Regions from separate parts of the Streptomyces sp. NPDC043685 genome, predicted to be linked through region 1. Evidence: riboswitches for the same ligand, from Rfam matches in the RefSeq annotation. Region 1 holds a riboswitch; each other region holds the start of a gene.
What was found. Region 1 has a riboswitch for cobalamin ahead of AC0665_RS19845 (ABC transporter substrate-binding protein). Riboswitches for the same ligand answer to the same signal wherever they lie in the genome.
Positions count from the first base shown of each region.

Region 2: linked by a shared signal. The riboswitch ahead of AC0665_RS12735 (energy-coupling factor ABC transporter permease) and the one ahead of AC0665_RS19845 (ABC transporter substrate-binding protein) in region 1 are both predicted to bind cobalamin.
Region 3: linked by a shared signal. The riboswitch ahead of AC0665_RS25670 (cobalamin biosynthesis protein) and the one ahead of AC0665_RS19845 (ABC transporter substrate-binding protein) in region 1 are both predicted to bind cobalamin.
Region 4: linked by a shared signal. The riboswitch ahead of AC0665_RS03850 (ribonucleoside-diphosphate reductase subunit alpha) and the one ahead of AC0665_RS19845 (ABC transporter substrate-binding protein) in region 1 are both predicted to bind cobalamin.

Region 1 covers NZ_JBWKCH010000005.1:643,896-647,768, reverse strand. Annotated here, with positions in the region: gene AC0665_RS19855 (APC family permease) at 1-1,121, opposite strand, end outside; gene AC0665_RS19850 (CoA-binding protein) at 1,255-1,683, opposite strand; cobalamin riboswitch at 1,782-1,942, shown strand; gene AC0665_RS19845 (ABC transporter substrate-binding protein) at 2,026-3,042, shown strand; gene AC0665_RS19840 (FecCD family ABC transporter permease) at 3,054-3,873, shown strand, end outside.
Region 2 covers NZ_JBWKCH010000003.1:805,044-808,916, forward strand. Annotated here, with positions in the region: gene cbiQ (cobalt ECF transporter T component CbiQ) at 1-684, opposite strand, end outside; gene AC0665_RS12730 (energy-coupling factor ABC transporter substrate-binding protein) at 691-1,059, opposite strand; gene AC0665_RS12735 (energy-coupling factor ABC transporter permease) at 1,056-1,757, opposite strand; cobalamin riboswitch at 1,788-1,972, opposite strand; gene AC0665_RS12740 (serine/threonine-protein kinase) at 2,102-3,592, opposite strand; gene AC0665_RS12745 (MDR family MFS transporter) at 3,818-3,873, opposite strand, start outside.
Region 3 covers NZ_JBWKCH010000008.1:53,190-57,062, reverse strand. Annotated here, with positions in the region: gene AC0665_RS25675 (cobyric acid synthase) at 1-580, opposite strand, end outside; gene AC0665_RS25670 (cobalamin biosynthesis protein) at 582-1,535, opposite strand; cobalamin riboswitch at 1,639-1,777, opposite strand; gene AC0665_RS25665 (hypothetical protein) at 1,910-2,131, opposite strand; gene AC0665_RS25660 (inorganic phosphate transporter) at 2,166-3,422, opposite strand; gene AC0665_RS25655 (class II aldolase/adducin family protein) at 3,662-3,873, shown strand, end outside.
Region 4 covers NZ_JBWKCH010000001.1:816,838-820,710, forward strand. Annotated here, with positions in the region: gene AC0665_RS03850 (ribonucleoside-diphosphate reductase subunit alpha) at 1-1,638, opposite strand, end outside; cobalamin riboswitch at 1,761-1,926, opposite strand; gene AC0665_RS03855 (GNAT family N-acetyltransferase) at 1,943-2,449, opposite strand; gene mctP (monocarboxylate uptake permease MctP) at 2,523-3,873, opposite strand, start outside.

The DNA of each region.
Region 1 (3,873 bases):
CTCGCCGAGGTGATGAAGCCGACCAGCTGCTGCCAGCTCGGGAACGGCAGGAAACAGACCACGCCCGTCACGAACGACACGATCAGCCCGAACCACGGCACGCCGCGCGCGTCGGTGCGGGCGAAGAGCTTCGGCGCGTAGCCGTTGCGGGCCAGGCCGTAGGAGACGCGGGACGTGGCCGTCGTGTAGATCAGGCCGGTGCCGCCGGGGGAGACCACCGCGTCCAGGTACAACACCACGCTCAGCCAGCCGAGTCCCACCAGGGTCGCGAGCCCCGCCCACGGACCGCTGATGCCGGGGTAGTCGAGCTTGGTCCAGCCGTGCGCGAAGGAGCTCAGCGGCAGGGCGGCGATGAAGACGACCTGGAGCAGGACGTAGATGCCCGCGCCGATGGCGACCGAGCCGATCGTGGCGCGGGGCAGGTCACGTCGCGGGTCACGGCTCTCGCCCGCCAGCTGGATCGCCTGCTCGAAGCCCAGCAGGGCGAAGATGATGCCGCTGGAACTGACGGCGCTCAGCACGCCATGGGCGCCGAACGGGGCGAAGCCGTGCTCGGTGAAGTTGCCCGGGTGGAAGTTGCCGGCCGCGATGATGAAGATCGCCGCCAGCGGCACCGCCACCTTCCACCAGGTGGCGGCGCTGTTGGTGTGCGCCAGGACGCGCACGCCGAGGAAGTTGACGACGACGAACACGGCCATCAGCACGACGGCGACGACGAAACCGCTCGTCGTGAGGGTGCCGTCCTTCGCGTGCTGGAGCCCCTGCGCCCAGTGCCAGTGCCCGGCGTAGCCGATCATGGCCTCGACCTCGATCGGTGCCACGGTCGCCGCCTGGAGCCAGGAGAACCAGCCGAACGACATCCCGGCCAGCCCGCCGAACGCGTAGTGCGGATAACGGGCCGTGCCGCCCGCGACCGGGAACATGCCGCCCAGCTCGGCGTGCACCAGGGCCAGCAGCACGATCGCCACCGCGCCGATGAGCCAGGACAGGATGGCCGCGGGGCCGGCCGCCACGACGGCCTTCTCGGCGCCGTACAACCAGCCCGAGCCGATGATGGAACCGACCGAGGCCCACATGAGCCCGATCAGCCCGACGTCCCGGCGCAGGCCGTCTCTTTCCATGAATACAAGGCCTCTCGGAGATGAACTCGGGGAGTTCGGCGAGCAAGAGGCCTCAGGTTAGGAACCGGCCGGACGGCCGCAGAAGACGCGTTGTGCAGCCTTGACCGGGTGCGGGTGTTTCGTGGGAAACGCTTCAGGATTCCTGTACACGGCCATGAGACAGCCGTGGGATCTCGATCGCCGGGCAGCGGTCCATCACCATCTCCACACCCGCCGCACGCGTCCGGTCGTACGCCGTCTCGTCGATGACGCCGAGCTGGAACCAGACGCCCTTCGCCCCCTTGGCGACCGCCTCGTCCGCGACGGCACCGGCGAGGTCGCTGTTCACGAACACGTCGACGACGTCCACGTCGAAGGGGATGTCCGCCAGGCTCGCGTACCCCTGCTCCCCGTGCACCGTCTCGGCCTTCGGATGCACCGGCACCACGCGCTTGCCGAAGCGCCGGAGCGTCGCGGCGACGCCGTACGCCGCCCGCTGACGGTTCGACGACAGGCCCACCACGGCCCAGGTGTCGCCGAGCTCGGTGAGGATCCTGCGGACCGTTGCCTCGTCGCCGTACACCGGCGGCCTCCTCGGAACGTCGTGGACGAACTGCTGTCAGGGCAACGGCTCCGGGCGGGCGATGATTCCCCGGCGGGCCCGCGTGATAGCTTGCCGAGGCCAGTCGAACCCATGTACGTGGGTCAGGGAATCCGGTGCGAATCCGGAACTGACGCGCAGCGGTGAGGGGGACGGGCGGGGCCTCGGCCACTGGACTCCCTCGCGGACGTCCGGGAAGGCGCCCCGCTCCGGAGGAACCCGAGTCCGAAGACCTGCTGGCGGCCCCCGCGGCCGTGTGCGGCGGGGGAGCACCGTACGACCGGGCTCCGCGAATGGGCCCTCGACGCCTGAGGACTGGTTCCCGTGCCCCTCGCCCGACCCGCCCGTGCCGCCGTCCTGCTGACGGCCGGCTCCCTGCTCCTGAGCGGCTGCGGTGCCTCAGGGCCCACGACGGCGAAGGCCGCCGTCACGCTCTTCGACTGCGGCCACGAGGTCCGCGTCACGGCCGCCCCGCGGCACGCCGTGTCCCTCAACCAGGGCACCACCGAGATCCTGCTCTCGCTCGGTCTGGCCGACCGCCTCGCGGGCACCGCCACCTGGACCGACCCTGTGATGAAGGGGCTGGAGAAGGCCGAGGCGAAGGTGCCCCGCCTCGCCGAGAACAACCCGTCCTTCGAACGCGTCCTGGCCGCGGACCCCGACTTCGTCGCCGCCTCCTTCGTCTCCACTCTCGGCAAGGGCGGCGTCGCCACCCGCGAGCAGTTCGAGAAGCTCGGCGTCCCCACCTACGTCTCCCCGTCCGACTGCGTCGGCAAGGACAACTCGGGCGGCGGCGACGGCGCACGCGACACGGCCCTGGACATCGACACCGTCTACGGCGAGGTCCGGGACCTCGCGACCGTGTTCGGGGTCAAGGGACGCGGCGACGCACTCGTCGCCTCCCTCCAGCGGCGCATGAAGAAGGCCACGGCCGGCATCGACGCCTCCGGCGTCACCCTCCTGTACTGGTTCGCCAACTCCGAGTCGCCCTACATGGCCGGCTGCTGCGGAGCGCCCGGCATCATCACCCGCGCCCTCGGCGCCAAGAACGCCTTCGGCGACACCCACGAGGAATGGCCGCAGGTCAACTGGGAGACGGTCGCCGACCGCGACCCCGACGTCCTCGTCATCGGCGACCTGACCCGCAGGTCGCAGACCGCCGAGTCGGCCGCCAGGAAGATCGCCTTCCTGGAGTCCAATCCGGTCACCAGGAACATGGACGCCGTCCGGCACAAGCGGTACGTGCTGCTCAGCGGGCAGGCCATGAACCCCACCATCCGCACCGTCGAGGGCGTGGAGCGGGTGGCCGCGGGGCTGCGCCGGTTCGGGCTGGTGAAGTGACCACCCGCGGTGTGCCGGGTGCCGGGGCGCGGCCCCGGCGCGGGGCCGGTCTCGCGCCGGCGGCCGCCGGGGCGGTCGCGCTCGTGGCCTCCCTCGCCGTGGCCGTCACCATCGGTCCCGCCGACATCCGGGTCGCCGACGTGTGGTCCGTGGTCGCCGCCCATCTCGGTCTCGGCAGCTCGCGGCTGACGCCGATCCGGGACGGGATCGTCTGGCAACTGCGGCTGCCGCGCACCCTGCTCGCGGCCGTGTGCGGGGCCGGACTGGCCGTGTGCGGTGCGGTGATGCAGTCGCTGCTGCGCAACCCGCTGGCCGACCCCTTCGTGCTCGGGGTGTCCTCCGGCGCCTCCACCGGAGCGGTCCTGGTCGTCGTGCTCGGCGTGGGCGGCGGTGCCCTCCCGGTCCCGGCGGGCGCGTTTCTCGGCGCCCTGGTGTCGTTCGCCCTGGTGCTGCTGCTCAGTCACACCCTCGGCGGCACCACCGACCGGGTCGTCCTCGCGGGCGTCGCCGCCATGCAGCTCTTCTCGGCGCTCACGTCCTTCGTCGTGTTGACCGCCGCCGACGCCGAGACGACCCGCGGCGTGCTGTTCTGGCTCCTCGGCTCGCTCGGCGGCGCCGGCTGGACCGACGTGTGGCTGTGCCTGGCCGTGCTGGCCGTGGCGCTGGTGGTGTGCCTGGCGTACGCCCGTACCCTCGACGCCTTCGCCTTCGGGCAGGACGCGGCGGCCGCGCTCGGGGTGTCCGTCGCCCGCACCCGTCTGGTGCTGCTGTGCGTCACCGCCCTGCTCACGGCGGCGCTGGTCAGCTCGGCCGGGGCGATCGGCTTCGTCG
Region 2 (3,873 bases), on a different contig from region 1:
CGTCGTGAAGCGGACGGAGACCCGGGCCTCGGGCACCAGGACGCGCAGGGTGCCGTCGTAGCCGCGTCCGGCGAGCCCGGCCTGGAGCCGGGTGGCCCGGTCGAAGGCCCGGACGAACGCGGCGGCGCCGAGCCCGGCCAGGGAACGCCACTCCGCGGCCCGGCCGGTGTGCCCGAGCCGGGCCGCCTGGGCCTCCCGGATGCGGCGCACGGAGTCCAGCAGCAGGAAGCTCATCCGGTACGTCACCAGCGCGACGTCCACGACGGGCGCCGGGATCCCGGCCCGGATCAGGCGCGGCAGCAGGTCGGACAGGGGTGTGGTGAAGGCGAACAGCAGCACGCCCAGGGAGGCCGCCGAGGTGCGCAGCAGCAACTCCCCGGCCCGGACGGGGCCGTCGGGGGCGAAGGAGACGAAACCCCCCGGCCCGCCGACCTGGACCAGCAGGGTGACCGCGCCGGTCACGCAGAAGCCCAGCGGCACCCGGTAGGCCCGCCACAGCCGCCGCGCGGGCACACCGGCCGGCCCCAGCAGCACCACCAGGGCCGTCAGGAGCACCAGGGCCGCACCCGGCCAGGGCGGCAGGGAGATCGCGAGCACGGTGAGGCCGAGCCCGAGCACGGCCTTGTCCACGGGATGGCGGCGGCGCCAGCGACTGCTGTGCGCCGCCGCGTCGATCGGCAGCACCCGGGATCAGTCCCGTTCCGCTGAGGACTTCGCGGCGGCGCCGGACAGCGCGCTGTCGGCCTCCCGCTCCAGCGCCCGCCGCTCACCCTGCCGGCGTCCCCGGCGCAGACCGAAGTAGTAGGCGAGGACACCGGCGCCGAGGGACGCCTGGAGAGCGAAGAGCGCCGACTCGATCTCGCCGGACGGCGGCTCGTACAGCGGCGAGAACCACGGCTCGTAGTCCGGCTTCAGCTCGGTGATCGCCGTCTCGGCCTCGGAGTCGGAGCCCGTGAACGGCTCCTTCTTGTGGTCGCCGAGGCCGAGCGCCAAGGGCAGCACCGCGAGCGCGGCCACGGCGACGAGCAAAATGAGGTTGATCTTCGTGTTCCTGGTCACCGGGCCACCGCCTCCGACTCGGCGGGGGCCTGCTTCTCGGCGAGGAGCACGCCCAGCCGGGTCAGTTCGCCCTTGCTGGACTGCACCAGCAGCCGCATCACGAGCACGGTCAGCAGGCCCTCGCTCACCGCGAGCGGGATCTGGGTCACGGCGAAGATGGAGCCGAACTTGGCGAGCGCGCCCAGGAAGCCGCTGCCCGGGTCGGGGAACGCGAGCGCCAGCTGCACGCTGGTGACGCAGTAGGTGGACAGGTCGGCGACGAACGCGCCGCAGAACACCGTCACCATCAGCGGCACGTCGTAACGCCGCAGCAGCCGGTAGACGGCGTATCCGGCCCAGGGGCCGACGATCGCCATCGAGAAGACGTTGGCGCCGAGCGTGGTCAGGCCGCCGTGCGCGAGCAGCAGCGCCTGGAAGAGCAGGGTGATGGTGCCCAGCACCGCCATGATGGGCGGCCGGAACAGGATGGCTCCCAGGCCCGTGCCGGTGGGGTGTGAGCAACTGCCGGTGACGGAAGGCAGTTTCAGGGCGGACAGGACGAAGGTGAAGGCGCCGGACGCACCGAGGAGCAGGGTGCTCTCGGGGTGCTCGCGCACTTCACGGGTGAGCGACCGGACCCCGTGGACGACGAACGGCGCCGACGCGACGCCCCAGGCGACCGCGTGCGCCGGAGGAAGGAAACCCTCGGCAATGTGCATGGCTCAGCAGACCCTCTCCAGCACCTCGTGGATGGTTGACGCGCCTTGGCCGGTCTCCTGGCTGACGGGTACCACCGCCCGGACTCCGCCTTCCCGGGTCACAAGGACCCAGTGGCTGCCCGTGAGGGCCGGAGCCGGACTTCCCGATTCACAGTGGCGAGGGCCGCACCGGCATCACACCGGATTTCCCGTTCACCAAGGCCTGGTGACAATAAGGCCGGGGTAAGGGCGATGACAAGCCACCCATGGGGGCGCGCGAGGGGGCGTCCGCTCGCACACCGGCGCATCCCCCCGCTGATCCACGCGCTGCGCGCACGGCCGCGTCGCCCGGCGTCCGGGCCGTGTCAGTCGTCGCCGCCCTCGTCCCCGCCGTCGTCGCCCTCCCCGTCCAGCCCGGCCTGCGGGGCCTGCGGGTTCGGCTGCGCCGGGCCGCCGTCGCCCGCCTCCTCCGCAGGAGGCACGGCGCCGGGCGGGGCCGCGGCAGGGGTCGGGGAAGCGGCCGGCTCGGACGCGGTGACGTCGGTCACGGTGCCGGTGGCCGGCGTGCCGGCTGCCCCTTGGCCGGACCCCGGACCGGCGGCCTGGCCGGACGCCGGACCAGCCCCCTGGCCGGACGCCGGCTCGGTGGAGGGGGACGCGGCGGAGCCGGCGGACGGCGTCGCGGCCGGACTGCTCGCGGACGGGGACGCGTCGGGTTCCGTGCCCTCCGCCGTGGTGTCGGGGGAGAACCAGCGCATGCCGATGAGCATCGCGGCGAGGAAGAGGGCCGCGGCGGCGGCCGTCGCGACCAGTCTCGGCCGGTTGCCGGGGCCGCCGCGCCCGCGCGAGCGGCCCGAACGCCCCGCCTGGGCCGCCCGGGCCGCGGTGCGGTGCCCCGTGGTCGCGGGCAGCGCGTACGTGGTCGGGCTGCCCGCCTCGGCGGCGTACCGGCCCGGGGGCGCGGACATCGCCGTGGGCGCGGGCTGCGGCCGCAGCGGCGGCGAGACCTCCGGCAGCGGCTCGGGCAGGCCCCGCCAGGCACCCCCGGCGAACCACTCGGCGGCCTGCTGGGCGGTGGGCCGGTCCTCGGGCTGCTTGGCGAGCAGCCCGAGGAGGTAGTTCTCGAACGCCGGGGGGAGTCCGGAGACACCGAGGTCGCGAGGCGGCACGGGGGCCGAGTCGAGGTGCTGGTGGAGAAGGGCGACGGCGGTGTCGGCCTGGAACGGAGGACGGCCGCTGAGCAGTTGGTAGAGCACACAGCCCAGGGAGTACATGTCGGAGGCGGGCCCGGCGGGCTTGCCCAGGGCCCGTTCGGGCGCGAGGTAGAGGCCGGTGCCGACGATCTGGCCGGTGGCGGTGAGCGCGGCGCCCGGGTCGTCGAGGAACCGCGCGATGCCGAAGTCACCGATCTTCAGCGTGCCCTGGGAGTCCAGCAGCAGGTTGGCGGGTTTGACGTCCCGGTGCACGATGCCCTGCCCGTGGGCGGCGGCGAGCCCCGCGGACGCCTGCGCGGCGAGCCGGGCCACCTCCTCGGCGGGAAGCGCGCCGGACTTGGTCAGCACCCCGGCGAGACTGTCGCCCTCGACCAGTTCCATCACGAGGTACAGCCGGTTGTCGTACTCGCCGAAGTCCAGGACACCGACCACGTTGGGGTGGTTGAGACGCCCGGCGGTCTGCGCCTCCAGTCGGAACCGGGAGGTCGCCGTGGCGTCGGTGTCCTGGGGCAGCAGCAGCTTGAGGGCCACCGCTCTGGCGAGCGTCTCGTCGTACGCACGCCAGACCTCTCCCATTCCACCGCGCCCGATCTCAACATCCAGCCGGTAGCGGCCCGCTAGCAGCACTCGTCCTCGTCTCATGCGTGTGGGAAGGTCGTCGCCGCAGGCCGAACTCCCCGCTCGTGCACGGGGATTGGCAGGGGCGCCGCAGCCGACCCAGGATACTGGCGCGGTATGACCGCGGAGCCCCACAGTGGTGTCCCCGGACGGTACGGCCCCGGAAATCGCCGGGCGGGACGGCCGCACGCCGGATGACACCCCCGCGCACCCGGTTCGCGCCGCGCGCGGGGCGCCTCCCGACGCGTTTCAGGCCGCCGCGCCCGCCTCCCTCACCCGACGCGGCAGCAGGAGCACGGCCAGGG
Region 3 (3,873 bases), on a different contig from region 1:
ACCCGGCGACACAGGCCTGGTCCTCGGGCGACAGCAGCGCCACCGTCCCGAAGAACGAGGCGAAAACCCCGCCCCGGTCGATGTCGCCGACGACGAGCACGGGCAGCCCGGCGTTCCGGGCGATCCCCATGTTCACGATGTCCGTCCGCCGCAGGTTGATCTCGGCGGGAGAGCCGGCCCCCTCACAGATCACCGCGTCATACGTGCCCCGCAACTGCTCCAGACAGTCCAGCACCGTCCCGAGCAGCCTCTGCTGCCGGCCGCCGTGGTACCCGCGCGCACTCATCTCCCCGACCGGCTTGCCCAGCAGCACGACCTGACTGCTCTGCTCGCCACCGGGCTTGAGCAGCACGGGGTTCATCAGCGCGGTGGGCTCGACACGGCAGGCCTGCGCCTGCATGGCCTGCGCCCGCCCGATCTCGGCCCCCTCCTTCGTCACGAAGGAGTTCAGGGACATGTTCTGCGCCTTGAAGGGCGCGACCTTGACGCCCTGTCGCACCAGCCACCGGCAGATCCCGGCGGTCACGACGCTCTTGCCCGCGTCGGAGGTGGTACCGGCGACGAGAAGTCCACCGCTCATCTCATGTCCCCCTCTTCAACGACCGCGCACGCGTCAGCAACCGCGCGCCCGCGCACACTCCGAGCGCGAGCCACGTGACGCGCTTCGACAGCCGCACGGCCCGTTCGACGTCGCGCGTGCCGACGGCACGCCCTTCGGTGTTCAGCACGGGCCGGTGCTCCACCCGCCCGCCGTACGACAGCGTCCCGCCCAGCCGCACCCCGAGCGCCCCCGCGAAGGAGGCCTCCACGGGACCGGCGTTGGGGCTCGGATGCTTCGCCGCGTCGGCCCGCCAGGCCCGCACGGCCCCCCGCGGATCCGGCCCGGACACGGTCGCGAGGACCGCGGTCAGCCGTGCTCCCGGCCACCCCGCGAGGTCGTCGAGTCGCGCGGACGCCCATCCGTAGCGCCGGTACCGGGCCGACTTGTGCCCGACCATGGCGTCCAGGGTGTTGACGGCCCGGAACCCGAGCAGCCCCGGCACCCCGCCGACGGCGCCCCACACCAGGGCCCCCACCACGGCGTCGGAGGTGTTCTCGGCGACGGACTCGACCACGGCCCGGGCGATCCCGTCGGCGTCGAGGGACTGCGGGTCCCGTCCGCACAGATGCGGCAGCCGGGCCCGGGCCGCCTCGACGTCCCCGGCCTCCAGGGCACGCCCGATGGTCCGCGCCTCCCGGGCGAGCGACGTCCCCCCGACGACGGCCCAGGTGGCGGCGCCGGTCAGCGCGACGGAGGCGACGGTGGACGTCCGCACGGCACGCGCGGCGACGGACCCGAGGGCGACGGCCCCTCCGGCACACACGGCGGTGTGCAGCGCGCCCCACCCGCGGTGGTCCCGCCACAACACCCGTTCCACGGCGCCCGCGGCCCGTCCGAACGCGGCGACCGGATGCCCCCGGCGAGGATCGCCGAGCAGCAGGTCGCCGATCAGACCGGCGGCGGCGCCGTACGCGAAGACGCGATCGGCACCCATGGGCTCAGCCGGCCGGGAAAGCGGGCAGGGGTGGGGTGGTGAACCTCGATCGGCAGCCGCGCATGGCGATATGTGTCCTCACTCAGGGTGTCCACGCCCTGGTTCGACGAGACCGGCGGTGAGAGTTCCTGGCTCCCGGGGATCACTACCCCGGTGACAGTGGCGGGACCGCGCCGGACTCGCACCGGCTTCCTCTCCTGCCGCCGTAATGGCCCCGGCAGTCCACCACGGCCGGGAAGCGCCGTCAACTTGCCGCTGACCTGCGAGGGGAGAGTGTGCAGAACCCCACACCGGCCCCTCCCCGCACACGACGACCGGGCGGCGCGGGACCGGGGTCCCGCACCGCCCGGCGGCACGGCGTGCGATCGGGGCCCTCAGGCCACGATCAGATAGATCCCGTAACCCACGGCCGCCGCGCACGCTGCGAAGCAGGCGTACGCTCCGGTGACCGCGAGCCCGGCGGACCCGCCCTGCGCCACCGCGCGCTCGCGGCGCGACAGACCGGTGATGCCGAGGGTGAACAGGCCGACGAGGGCCACGGTGACCACGAGGCTGACACCGAAGACGGAGCCGAGGGCCGCCCAGTCGATCTTCATATCGGAGACTCTTCCTTGTAACCGGTGGACGGGGTCAGACCGTGGTGGTCGTGGTCGGCGTCCGTTCGGCCGTGGCCTGCGCCGGGAACGCGGGGACCGGCTCCTCGGACGCGGTGGCACCCGCCGGCGGCGGCGTCACCGCGGCCATCGCGGTGGTCACCACACCGGCCGGCTCCGCCTCCACGGTGTCCTCGGTGTCGTTGACGTTGGTGTGGTCGACGACCTCACGCCGCGAGAGCTTCCAGATCGCCGCGCTGGAGGCGATGAGGAAGACGGCCACCACGGCGGTGCCCCAGCTGCCGAAGCCGGTGACGTACTCGGCGAGCGCGCCCACCAGAGCGGCCGCCGGCAGCGTCAGGCCCCACGCGACGAACATCCGCGTGGCGGTGGACCAGCGGACCACGCCGCCCTTGCGGCCGAGCCCCGCGCCCATCACCGAGCCGGACACGGAGTGCGTGGTGGAGAGGGAGAAGCCCAGGTGCGAGGAGGCCAGGATGACCGTGGCAGCGGAGGTCTGGGCGGCGAAGCCCTGCTGCGGCTGGAGGTCGGTCAGTCCCTTGCCCATGGTGCGGATGATGCGCCAGCCGCCCAGGTACGTGCCGAGCGCGATGGCGAGACCCGCCGAGAGGATGACCCACATGGGCGGGTCCGAGTCGGGCGCGACGGCGCCGCCGGCGACCAGGGCGAGGGTGATGACACCCATCGTCTTCTGGGCGTCGTTGGTGCCGTGGGCCAGGGAGACCAGGCCCGCGGAGGCGATCTGACCGGCCCGGTAGCCCTTCTTGGACGCCTGGCTGTCGGCCTTGCTGCCGAGGGAGTAGGTCAGCCGGGTGGCGATCATGGCCGCGATGCCCGCGACCAGCGGGGCGGCGATGGCCGGGATCAGCACCTTGGTGACCAGCACGTCACCGTGCACCGCGCCGACGCCCGCCGAGGCGATCGTGGCGCCGATCAGACCGCCCATGAGGGCGTGCGAGGAGCTGGACGGCAGTCCGACCAGCCAGGTCAGCAGGTTCCAGAGGATCGCGCCGACCAGGGCGGCGAAGATGACCTCGGGACGGATGCCGGCCTCGTCGACGAGGCCTTTGGAGATCGTGTTGGCGACTTCGACGGACAGGAAGGCGCCGACCAGGTTGAGGACCGCGGACATGGCCACCGCAACCTTGGGCTTCATGGCGCCCGTGGAAATGGTCGTGGCCATCGCGTTCGCGGTGTCGTGGAAACCGTTCGTGAAATCGAACGCGAGTGCGGTTACCACCACAATCGCGAGGATCAGCGAGAAGCTTTCCATTTACCCAGGCAATCGTTCGAGGTCATTGGCGATACGAACGTAGGCAACCTGAGTGAACGGAAGATGAACTGAGAGGGGCGCAGGGGTGACCGCGAAGGACGGTTGCCGTTCCGCCCGTTCCGCTCGCCCGGCCGGGCGCCGCCGTCGCCGCCGCGGGGGCCCGCCCGCCGGGTCCGCGGAGCGTCCGGAAGTCGCCCCGCCGGGCACCGCGCCGCGCCCCCGGATGGCAGGATCGCGGCATGGCTGAGCAGCGGAGCGGCGGACAGGCCGGGGGCGAGCGGGACGGCGGAGCGGGCGCGGGGGAGCCGCGGCGCAGGAGCGCGCGCCCCGAGGAGGCGCGGGCCTGGGAGGACCTCGTCGCGACGGCCCGCCGGACGGTCGCGGACGGCCTCGTCGTCGGCACCTCCGGCAACGTATCGGTGCGCGTCGGCGACACGGTCCTGGTCACGCC
Region 4 (3,873 bases), on a different contig from region 1:
GGCGAGCATGACGCGCTCGGCGATGCGGGTGGACAGCGCCTTGGCCTCGGGCGAGTCGAAGGGCAGGCGCAGCTTGAAGAAGACGTCCTGCAGGCCCATCGCGCCGAGGCCGACCGGGCGCCAGCGGGCGTTGGAACGGCCCGCCTGCTCCGTCGGGTAGAAGTTGATGTCGACGACCCGGTCGAGGAAGGTGACGGCCGTACGGACGGTCTCGTCCAGCCGCTCCCAGTCGATGCCGCCCCCGGTCACGAACGCGCCGAGGTTGACCGAGCCCAGGTTGCAGACCGCCGTCTCCCCGTCGTCGGTGACCTCCAGGATCTCCGTGCAGAGGTTGGAGGAGTGCACGACGTGACCCGGCTCGGCCGTCTGGTTGGCGGTGCGGTTGGCGGCGTCCTTGAAGGTCATCCAGCCGTTGCCGGTCTGCGCGAGGGTGCGCATCATGCGGCCGTACAGTTCACGGGCGGGCAGGGTCTTCCTCGCCAGCCCCTTCGCCTCGGCCGCCCGGTAGGCGGTGTCGAACTCCTCGCCCCACAGGTCGACCAGCTCGGGCACGTCCGAGGGGGAGAACAGCGACCACTGCCCGTCGGCGTTCACCCGCCGCATGAACTCGTCCGGCACCCAGTGCGCGAGGTTCAGGTTGTGCGTGCGGCGGGCGTCCTCACCGGTGTTGTCGCGCAGCTCCAGGAACTCCTCGATGTCGGCGTGCCAGGTCTCCAGGTAGACCGCGGCCGCGCCCTTGCGCCGGCCGCCCTGGTTCACCGCGGCGACCGAGGCGTCGAGGGTCTTCAGGAACGGGACGATGCCGTTGGAGTGCCCGTTGGTGCCCCGGATCAGCGAACCCCGGGCGCGGATGCGGGAGTACGCCAGTCCGATGCCGCCGGCGTGCTTCGAGAGCCGGGCCACCTGGTGGTAGCGGTCGTAGAGGGAGTCCAGCTCGTCCTTGGGGGAGTCGAGGAGGTAGCAGGACGACATCTGCGGGTGCCGGGTGCCCGAGTTGAAGAGGGTGGGGGAGGAGGGGAGGTAGTCGAGGCGGCTCATCAGCCGGTAGAGCGCCGCGACCTCGTCCACCGAGCGGCTGGTGTCGTCCTCGGCCAGACCGGCGGCCACGCGCAGCATGAAGTGCTGGGGCGTCTCGATCACCTTGCGGGTGATCGGGTGCCGCAGCAGGTAGCGGCTGTGCAGGGTGCGCAGGCCGAAGTAGCCGAAGCGGTCGTCGGCGCCGGTGTCGATCAACGCGTCGAGCCGGGCCGCGTGCAGCCGTACGAACGCGGCGGTGCGGTCGGCGATGAGCCCCTCGCGGTGGCCCACCGCGACGGACTCGGTGAACGACGTGACGCCCTGGGAGGCGGCCTCCTCGCGGATGCCGATGGTCAGCAGCCGGGCGGCCAGCCGGGAGTAGGCGGGGTCCTCGGAGATCAGACCGGCCGCGGCCTCCGTCGCCAGCTCCCGCAACTCCGCGATCATCTCGGCGGAGGCCGCACGCGAGGACCGGCCGCGCAGCGCGGCGGCGGCGACCCGGCCGGGATCGGTGTCGGGGAGGTCGGCGGTCAGCTCGGTCAGGGTCCGCAGCAACGCGGCACCGGGAGCGTCCTGCTCTTCTTCGGCGGCTGAGGCCGGTTCGGCTGGCGCGATGGTCACGTGGGGCTCTCCCTCGCTCGGCACGGGGCCTCGTCGAGGGCAGGGGGGAGCACACGAGCGCACGCGGCGTCGCGTCCACCGGCCCATTCCACGAGGCCCGGACGTCAGGCACACCGGCCGGGTGGCCGGGTGCGCTGTCGGCAGGTCCTCGGACTGACACCCATACACCTGTGAAAGGGCATGGGTACACCGTTGCGGGACAGTTCCGGATTCGCACCGGATTCCCCTGCGGCGACAGCGAGCATGAGCATACATCTTGTGCCGGGCGCCGAAGGCACCCCCAGATGTTGTGTCGCAGTCGCTCTCAGAGGGTCAGCACGTAGGTGAGCAGCGTGATGTCGTCCAGCTCCGGGAGGGGATTCCAGTCGCGCTCCGGGGTGCGGACGAAACCCACCCGTTCGTAGAGGCGGTGGGCGGAGCGCATGGTGCGCTGGGTCGAGAGCACGATGCCGCGGCAGCCCGGGGTGGCGCGGGCCCGGTCGACGCAGGCGCGGACGAGGGCCTCGCCGATGCCACGCCCCCGGGCCGCGCGAGCCACCGCGAGCATCCGCAGCTCGGCCTCGCCGGGCCGGGCGATGTCGGCCATCGGACCGCCGGAGGGGACGAAGGTGACGCCACCGAGGACTTCGTCGTCGGCCGTGGCGACCAGGACCTCGGCGGTGGCGGCGCGCCCGGCGACGTCACGCAGCTCGGCGAGATAGGCGTCGCTCTCGCCGAAGTCGAGCAGGCCGTCGTCGAGGTACGCCCGGGCGGTGATCTCGCCGAGGACGGCGTGGTGGGCGGGGCGTGCGGGGCCGATCCGGAAGTCCATGGCAGGAGTGTGTACGGGTGCGGGCCGCCGACGCCATGCGTTTCGGCGGCCCGCGGGGGTGTCGGCGGGGACGTCAGTGGGCGGATCCCGCGGTGGCGGGCGGCAGTTCGACCTTGACGCCCGGGTCGCCGGCGTCGGCCGTGTAGTCCTCCGGCTTGGTCTCGTCGACGCCGTCGGGGGCCTTCAGGGCCTTGAGGACGAAGGTCAGGACCACCGTCACCACCACGTTCAGGACGAACGCCGTGAGGCCGATGTAGCCGATCTCCCCGATGCCGGGGATCTCCTTCGCCGAGCCGCCGAAGTGCTTCTGGGTCGGGGAGGCCACGCCGTACGCGGCGTACGTGCCGTAGACCATGCCGACGGCCCAGCCCGCGAGCAGCGCCCAGCGGTGGAACCAGCGAGTGAACAGGCCGCCGACCAGGGCCGGGAAGGTCTGCAGGATCCAGATGCCGCCCAGCAGCTGGAAGTTGATGGCGACCGTCTTGTCCATGGTGAGGACGAAGGCCAGGGCGCCCACCTTCACCAGCAGGGAGACCAGCTTGGAGACCTTGGTCTCCTGCGCCGGTGTGGCGTCCGGCTTGATGAAGTCCTTGTAGATGTTGCGGGTGAAGAGGTTCGCGGCCGCGATGGACATGATGGCCGCGGGCACCAGCGCACCGATCCCGATCGCCGCGAAGGCCACGCCCGCGAACCAGTCCGGGAACATCGTCTCGAACAGCTGCGGGATCGCCAGCTGCCCGTTCTGCACCTTGATGCCGGCCGCGATCGCCATGAACCCGAGCAGCGCGAGCAGACCCAGCATCAGGGAGTACAGCGGCAGGATGGTGGTGTTGCGGCGGATCACCTCACGGCTCTTCGAGGACAGCGTCGCCGTGATGGAGTGCGGGTACATGAAGAGGGCCAGGGCGGAGCCCAGCGCCAGCGTGGCGTACGTCCACTGTCCCGCCTCGGCGGGCACCAGCGCACCGCGCGGCGCACCCGTCGCCGGGTTGGTCTGGCCGTACGCCTCACCGGCCTTGGCGAAGATCTCGTCGAAGCCGCCCAGCTTGATCGGGATGTAGATGATCGCCACCGCGATGACGATGTAGATCAGCGTGTCCTTCACGAACGCGATGAGCGCGGGGGCCCGCAGACCCGACGAGTACGTGTACGCCGCCAGCACACCGAAGGCGATCAGCAGCGGCAGGTCCTTGATGAACCAGTTGGTGTTCTCGCCGCCGCCGACGCCCATCACGTCCAGCACGGCCTGGATGCCGACCAGTTGGAGCGCGATGTAGGGCATCGTCGCCAGGATGCCGGTCACGGCCACCGCGAGCGACAGGCCCTTCGAGCCGAACCGGCCGCGCACGAAGTCGGAGGTCGTGACGTACCCGTGCTTGTGGGAGACCGACCACAGGCGGGGCAGGAAGGTGAAGATCAGGGGG